Regions from separate parts of the Paenibacillus sp. J22P218 genome, predicted to be linked through region 2. Evidence: predicted binding sites of a transcription regulator. Region 2 holds the regulator's gene; the other holds the start of a gene.
The links. The regulator NrdR, encoded in region 2, represses ribonucleotide reductase genes. The targets are predictions, from matches to a motif close to AACACNATATATNGTGTT.
Positions count from the first base shown of each region.

Region 1 (3,415 bases), on a different contig from region 2:
TAATCGCTTGACCAACCTCAGGGAACTGTTCGGTCATATTGCGCATAAATCCGCTTTGCAGGAAGGGCTCCGTCTCGAAAGCCTGGAACGATCCCTTCTCTCCCGCAATGTCTGCTGATGCCAAATAAGACTCTCTCGCTATAAAACCATACAACCTATCAAGGAATTGAAGCGATTCTGGACTTCCATAACGAATTCGCAGCTTAATCATCAATTCCGCAAGCCCCATTGTCCCAAGCCCAATACGGCGCTCAAGCTTCTGGTTCCGTTCATTTTCCTCAAAATGATACGGCGTCGTATCGATCACATTATCCAGAAAACGAACCGACCATCGCGTCACCTTGGCCAACTCATCCCACGCAACATCATCTTTCTCTTCATCATAAAATCTCGACAAATTGATTGCCGACAGGTTGCACACTCCCCATGCAGGAAGTCCTTGTTCTCCACAGGGATTAGTACTAATAATCGGATTAAAATACCAGCTGTTCGACATTTGGTTGTAATACTCCATGAAGACGACGCCGGGTTCTGCCGACTTCCAAGCCGATTCGATGATTGTCTGCCATACATCGCGCGCGCGAACTGTTTTATAATGAATAACCTTCTTGCCCATTCGGCGCCACGCCTCAAGATCGCCATTCCATAGCTCGTCGTAGCTTTCTTCCTTCGTATCCGGAAAAACAAGCTCCCAATCGAGGTCTTCCTTAACCGCATGCATGAACGCATTACTGACGCAGACGGACAGATTGGCATTCGTCATTTGACCCATTGATTGCTTAACTGTAATAAACTCTATCAAATCCGGATGCCAGTCATTGATCATAGCCATTAAGGCTCCCCTTCGGCTTCCGCCCTGCTCAATCAACCCCGTCGTATAACTGAACAGGCCTCCCCAAGAGACTGCCCCGCTGGATGAGCCGTTAACCCCTGCGACGATCGATCGGCGCGGACGGAGCGAGGATAGATTCATGCCGACACCGCCGCCGCGGGCCATAATTTCCGTCATTTCCGTGAGCGAGTTCATAATGCCGCCCCTGCTATCCTTCGGCGAGGGGATGACATAACAATTGAATAGAGTCAGCTCCTCGCTTGCACCAGCCCCTGCCGCAATCCTACCTCCAGGCACAAGCTTCCAATCGTCTAAAATAGATCGAAAGCGCTCCTGCCACTCCTTGCGTTTATCTTCTGTCAGCTCCGCGGAAGCCATTGCTTTCGCTAGACGATCCCACATTTCCTCCGGTGTTCGTTCTATCGTAAGCGACAGCTTCTCGGTTGTCGTATCGACCACATCGCCACTCCGCAGCCGCACCTTGACGCTGCCTCCGCTGCTTGACAACTCCGTAACCTCTCCTACCTCTTTGGTCGGAAACTTCGTATCATCCTTCGTCAAAACGAGCACCGTATCGCCGACTTTGACTTGACTGGCATCGGCTTGCTTCCATGCGTAACGATCCAAAAATATTTTCTCGCTAAGTCCCTCGAGTCTCGTTCCCTGTTCTGTACTCATTTCCGTCACAGTCTCCTCTCAAGCTCCATTTGCTTCGTCTTCCCTACGCTCGAATCCACCTAAATCACAATATATTGTGCCATAACCTTATTATACTATACTATATGTTGATCTACAGTTTTGTTTTCCTCGAATTTCCTACACGAACTCCGCTTACATGACATCTACCTCGCTCAAGCTTGTCCGCACTCTTTTTTATGAGCCATCTTATTAATCTTTGTTGAAAGGGCCATACTAATGACAACTTATGCCTAATCCATGCGGAAGGGAGCTGATCTCCATGTCATTTACGAACCAGCCACAGATTAGTTCAACCGATACGGGAATCTCTTACGTGACGAAAAAGCTCCATCCGCTAGTCGATCTGCAATACGATCGTTCCTGGTTCGACGAGCTTCAGAACCGCATTGCCAAAGGCGGTCCATGGGACGACTGGACACTCTATCAGCTTGCAATGGAAGCTGAGCAAGCGCGGCGAATTGAAAGCTTCGAACAGCTGCAATGCTTGCGTAGTCTACCCGAGTTCGAGCCGATGCCTCATCAGATCAGTACTGCGCGTAAAGTGCTGCACGAGATGGGAGGCAGAGCGATTCTCGCCGACGAGGTCGGCCTTGGCAAAACGATCGAAGCTGGCCTCGTGCTCAAAGAATATATGGTTCGCGGGCTTGTAAAGCGCGCGCTCATTCTCGTTCCCGCTTCTCTCGTGCTTCAATGGGTGCGGGAGCTGAATCAGAAATTCGGCATTTCTGCTGTTGCGCAGAAACGAGAGCATACCTGGGGTTATGACGTCGTCGTTGCCTCGATCGACACCGCGAAGCGCGACCCGCATCGCGAGCTCGTATTGAACACCGATTATGACCTCATCATTATCGACGAGGCGCACAAGCTCAAGAACAAGAAGACGACCAACTACCAATTCGCGAATCTGCTTCGCAAAAAATATTGTCTGCTGCTGACCGCGACGCCTATTCAAAATGATCTCGATGAGCTGTTCAATCTCATCACGCTGCTCAAGCCTGGCCAACTAGGCGGCCAAAGCGACTTCGCAGCCAACTTTGTTGTCGACAAGCGTCTTCCGAAAAATGAGGATCAACTGCAAGAAGCGTTGTCCGGGGTCATGATCCGCAATCGGCGCGGCGACGGAGGCATTCATTTTACGAAACGGGTCGTCCGCAACATCCCGCTCTACTTGTCCGAAGACGAGAAAGCGCTGTACGATGCCGTAACCGGCTTCGTTAAGGAGCGCTACGACGAGAGCGGAGGCGATCTGACCAGCATGCTGTCGCTCGTAACTTTGCAGCGTGAAGTATGCAGCAGCCGCGACGCCGTTTTCCTTACGCTTGTTAATTTGTTCAAGAAGACGAGCGAGGATTCGCCGATGCGTCCGAAGATTTGGGAGCTCGTCGAGAAAATCAAGAGCATCAAAGCGAATACGAAAGCCGAGAAGACGCTCGAGCTCGTGAAGGCTATGGATGAGAAGGTCATTATTTTCACCGAATATCGGGCGACGCAAGAGTATTTGCTGCAGTTCTTCCGTGCGCATAATATGATTGCCGTCCCGTATCGAGGCGGTATGAATCGTGGTAAAAAGGATTGGATGATGGATCTGTTCCGCGGCCGCGCACAGGTACTGATTGCGACGGAGGCTGGCGGTGAAGGCATCAATCTGCAGTTCTGCCACCACATGATTAACTTCGATCTGCCCTGGAATCCGATGCGCGTCGAGCAGCGAATCGGACGAGTGCACCGTCTTGGACAGACCGAGGATGTGAAAATATATAACTTGTGTACCCAAGGAACGATTGAAGAGCATATCGTGGGCTTGCTCCATGAGAAGATCAATCTATTCGAGCTCGTGATCGGCGAGCTGGATCATATACTAGAACGTTTCGAGAAAGGCGACGG
Region 1 is NZ_JBWDNL010000001.1:1,306,828-1,310,242, reverse strand. Features, by position in the region: gene AC0YN0_RS05285 (adenosylcobalamin-dependent ribonucleoside-diphosphate reductase) at 1-1,510, opposite strand, end outside; gene AC0YN0_RS05280 (DEAD/DEAH box helicase) at 1,791-3,415, shown strand, end outside.
Region 1: the regulator NrdR is predicted to act here: its motif matches at 1,574-1,591, upstream of AC0YN0_RS05285 (adenosylcobalamin-dependent ribonucleoside-diphosphate reductase).

Region 2 (3,415 bases):
GAAAGGTCCAGACCCCCAACTCCCGATCGGCTGCCAGTTTTCCCCAGACAAATCGAGATCCGCGCCTAACCGATAGGCAGCATCCAAATCGTCGCTTACTTCTTTTAATTGCTCAATGTTAGAGATAATATAAGGATTCCCAGGAGAACCGTCCCCTTCGCCAGAGAACGCGGCATACACTTTGCTATCCCCGCCATACAACGTTGCCGTTGACGTGAACACAACCACAACAAGCAACAATACCAACCATTTACGATTGAACAAAACCCGACACTCCTCTACTTGTCACTATGAAAAACTGTTAATTATTGTGATTTAATATAAACATATTATGAGCCATATTTCTATCCCTCATTGCGAGAATTGCCTCATTTCCTGAGCTAATGGGAGAGTTAGCTAAAGGCTTATTAAACTTAATAGAGTTAAGGGGGATATGATTCCGAATCTTGGTTGAATGGCTGACGGGGTTTAGACATTTTTCAGTCTGCTTGGATTAGCCTGCAAATTTTCCTGAGCTGACGGGAGAGTGAGCTAAAGGCTTTTAAACCTTAGTGGAGCCAAGAGAATACGACTCGCTTTAGCTCGTCTTTTCATTATGGGTTGTCCGAATCTTGATTGAATGGCTGTCGAGGCTTAGTCGATGGGGACTTTTAGCGGTAGATTCAGACGCCGTGCTCCTGCACTTGATTTAATTGCTTCGAAGCATTATCAACCGCTCCGTCCACGCGGACTGAACCCCGGGGTTCGCCCCCTTATTGTTTGGTGGAGCCAAAGGGATACGACTCGCTTTGGCTCGTCTTTTCATTATGAAATGTCCGAATCTTGATTGAATGGCTGACGAGGCTTAGTCGACGAGGACTTTTAGAGGTAGATTCAGACGCCGTGCTCCTCCGCATTCGCTCCGTCCGCGCGGGCTGAACCCCGGGGTTCGCCCCCTTTTGGGCTCCACCAATAAAACAGAAAACCACATCCGATGGATGTGGTTTGATTGTTTTATTGGTGGAGCCAAGGGGGATCGAACCCCTGACCTCTTGCATGCCATGCAAGCGCTCTCCCAGCTGAGCTATGGCCCCAAATGACGACAAGGTTGATAATAGCATGATGTCGCCAAAATTGTCAATCTATATCTCTTAAGCTGTTCAGTGGGCTGTTCAAAGGGTGCTTGGACAACAGGTTGTTAAGCTCCTTCATGAACATATCGATGTCCTTGAACTGGCGGTACACGGACGCGAAGCGAACGTACGCCACCTCGTCTACAGGGTAGAGCTGGCTCATGACGATCTCGCCGATATCACGGCTCTCTACCTCGGCCAGTGCCGTCGTGCGGAGCTCCTTCTCGACCTCGGAGACGATAACTTCTAGGCGCTCGACTGGGACGGGACGCTTCTCGCAGGCGCGGATAAGACCGCGCAATATTTTGTCGCGGCTGAATTCCTCGCGGCTGCCGCCTTTTTTGATGACGATAAGCGGTGTTTCCTCAATCATCTCGAACGTCGTAAAGCGGCGGTTGCACTTCTCGCACTCGCGGCGGCGGCGGATCGATTTGTTCTCGTTAGCCGGACGTGAATCTAACACTTTCGTACCTGCGTAATCGCAATAGGGGCACTTCATTGGATTGTTTCCCTCCATTCATCCTGATGCTTTATTTATCATACCGATATCGACTTTAGCTTAAGTTATTCCCATACCTTACCTGTAATGAACTCTAGAATAACGCACATAATACAGTTACCAACCGCAAGGAGGTGAACATACATGAGCGCAAACAGCAACCAATTGGTAGTACCACAAGCAACTGCCGCATTGGACCAACTGAAATATGAAGTTGCACAAGAGCTGGGTATTGCCATTCCGCAAGACGGATACTACGGAAACATGGCTACTCGTGAAGCAGGCTCGATCGGCGGCTCCATCACTCGTCGCCTGGTGCAAATCGCCGAGCAATCTCTTGCCGGCCAATACAAATAATGATTCATTAAGTTTGTATGAATAACAGAAGCCTTGGGAAGCTCGTCCATGAAGCGGCGAGCCTCTCAAGGCTCATCTTATGTTCTAAGTTAGAAGTCAGGGTACAATTCCTTGTACTTATTATAATAATAAATGACGCGTTGTACATAGTGGCGGGTCTCGCCGTACGGAATTTGCTTCACCGTCTCCAGCTTTCCATCCCACTCTCCCGTATTCAACCATTCACTGACTCTCGTCGGACCGGCATTATATGCGGCAATTGCAGCGATGGAATTCTGATCGAACCTTTGATGCAAGGAGCTTAAATACCATGACCCAAGCTCTATGCTAACATCCGCGCGCTGCTTGAGCATGTCCTCCGTCACTTCGGTGAACCCTGCTCTTCGAACAACATCCTTAGCCGTATTCGGCATCATCTGCATTAACCCTACAGCGCCTTTATCCGACTGACTGCTTGTTTTGTAATTCGATTCCGTTCGAATAACGGCGGCTACCAAATGAGGCTCCAATCCGTAGTTCGAGGCGCTTGCACGAATATCGTCCTTATAATACACGGGATACATATACTCGCCAAGCCAGTCCGACTTCAAGAAAAGGATAGCGATAAATCCTAGCAATAATACGAGCACAACTCGTTTGCGCAAAAGTACCTTCATAATATTCCCTGACTGCGCCAAAAATCATCGATCTGGCGTTCCGTTTCTGCTAGCGGGCCGCTATTGTCGATCACCCAATCTGCGCGTCTCCGCTTCTCTTCGATATCCATCTGCAGCGATATACGCCGCTTCGCTTCCGTCTCATCCATCTGATTACGGTCCATTAACCGCGTAAGTTGAATCTTCTCAGGTACATAAACGACCATTATACCTTCATATAATGCTTGCTGATTCGTCTCGTATAGCAACGGGACGTCGGCAACAACAAGGGCCCCCGGATTCTGCTCGGCATATGTATGTATTCTGTGCTGCATGCGCTGTCTGATCGCGGGATGCGTGATCGATTCGAGCTTCGCTAACGACGCCTTGTCCTGGAACACAATAGCGCCCAGCGCGGAACGATTCAAGGAGCCGTCCGCCTGAAGTACAGCTTGTCCGAAAGAAGAGGCGATCGCCTCAAGTGCCGGCTCTCCCGGCTGAACAACCTCTCTTGCTACTTGATCGGCATCGACCAGCAGCGCGCCGCGGTGGGCGAGCAGCTGAGCGATGGTGCTTTTGCCGCTGGCTATACCGCCGGTTAATCCGATTATCATTCCATTCACCTCGAAGTTATAACAGCTTCATAATACCCATGATGATCAATAATATCCCTGGAAGGAAGGACAGTGTCTGCATCCCTCGCCAATTCGAGCATTGGAACCCAAACCGGATTCCCCCAAGGAGAAAAATAGCGCTGAATGCAGCGATAATAAGCGCCGTCATTAGAGCAGGCAAACCTATCATCGCGGCGC
Region 2 is NZ_JBWDNL010000002.1:215,247-218,661, reverse strand. Features, by position in the region: gene AC0YN0_RS09845 (S-layer homology domain-containing protein) at 1-264, opposite strand, end outside; tRNA gene AC0YN0_RS09840 (tRNA-Ala) at 998-1,073, opposite strand; gene nrdR (transcriptional regulator NrdR) at 1,117-1,611, opposite strand; gene AC0YN0_RS09830 (small, acid-soluble spore protein, alpha/beta type) at 1,756-1,968, shown strand; gene AC0YN0_RS09825 (lytic transglycosylase domain-containing protein) at 2,058-2,624, opposite strand; gene coaE (dephospho-CoA kinase) at 2,621-3,217, opposite strand; gene AC0YN0_RS09815 (MntP/YtaF family protein) at 3,234-3,415, opposite strand, start outside.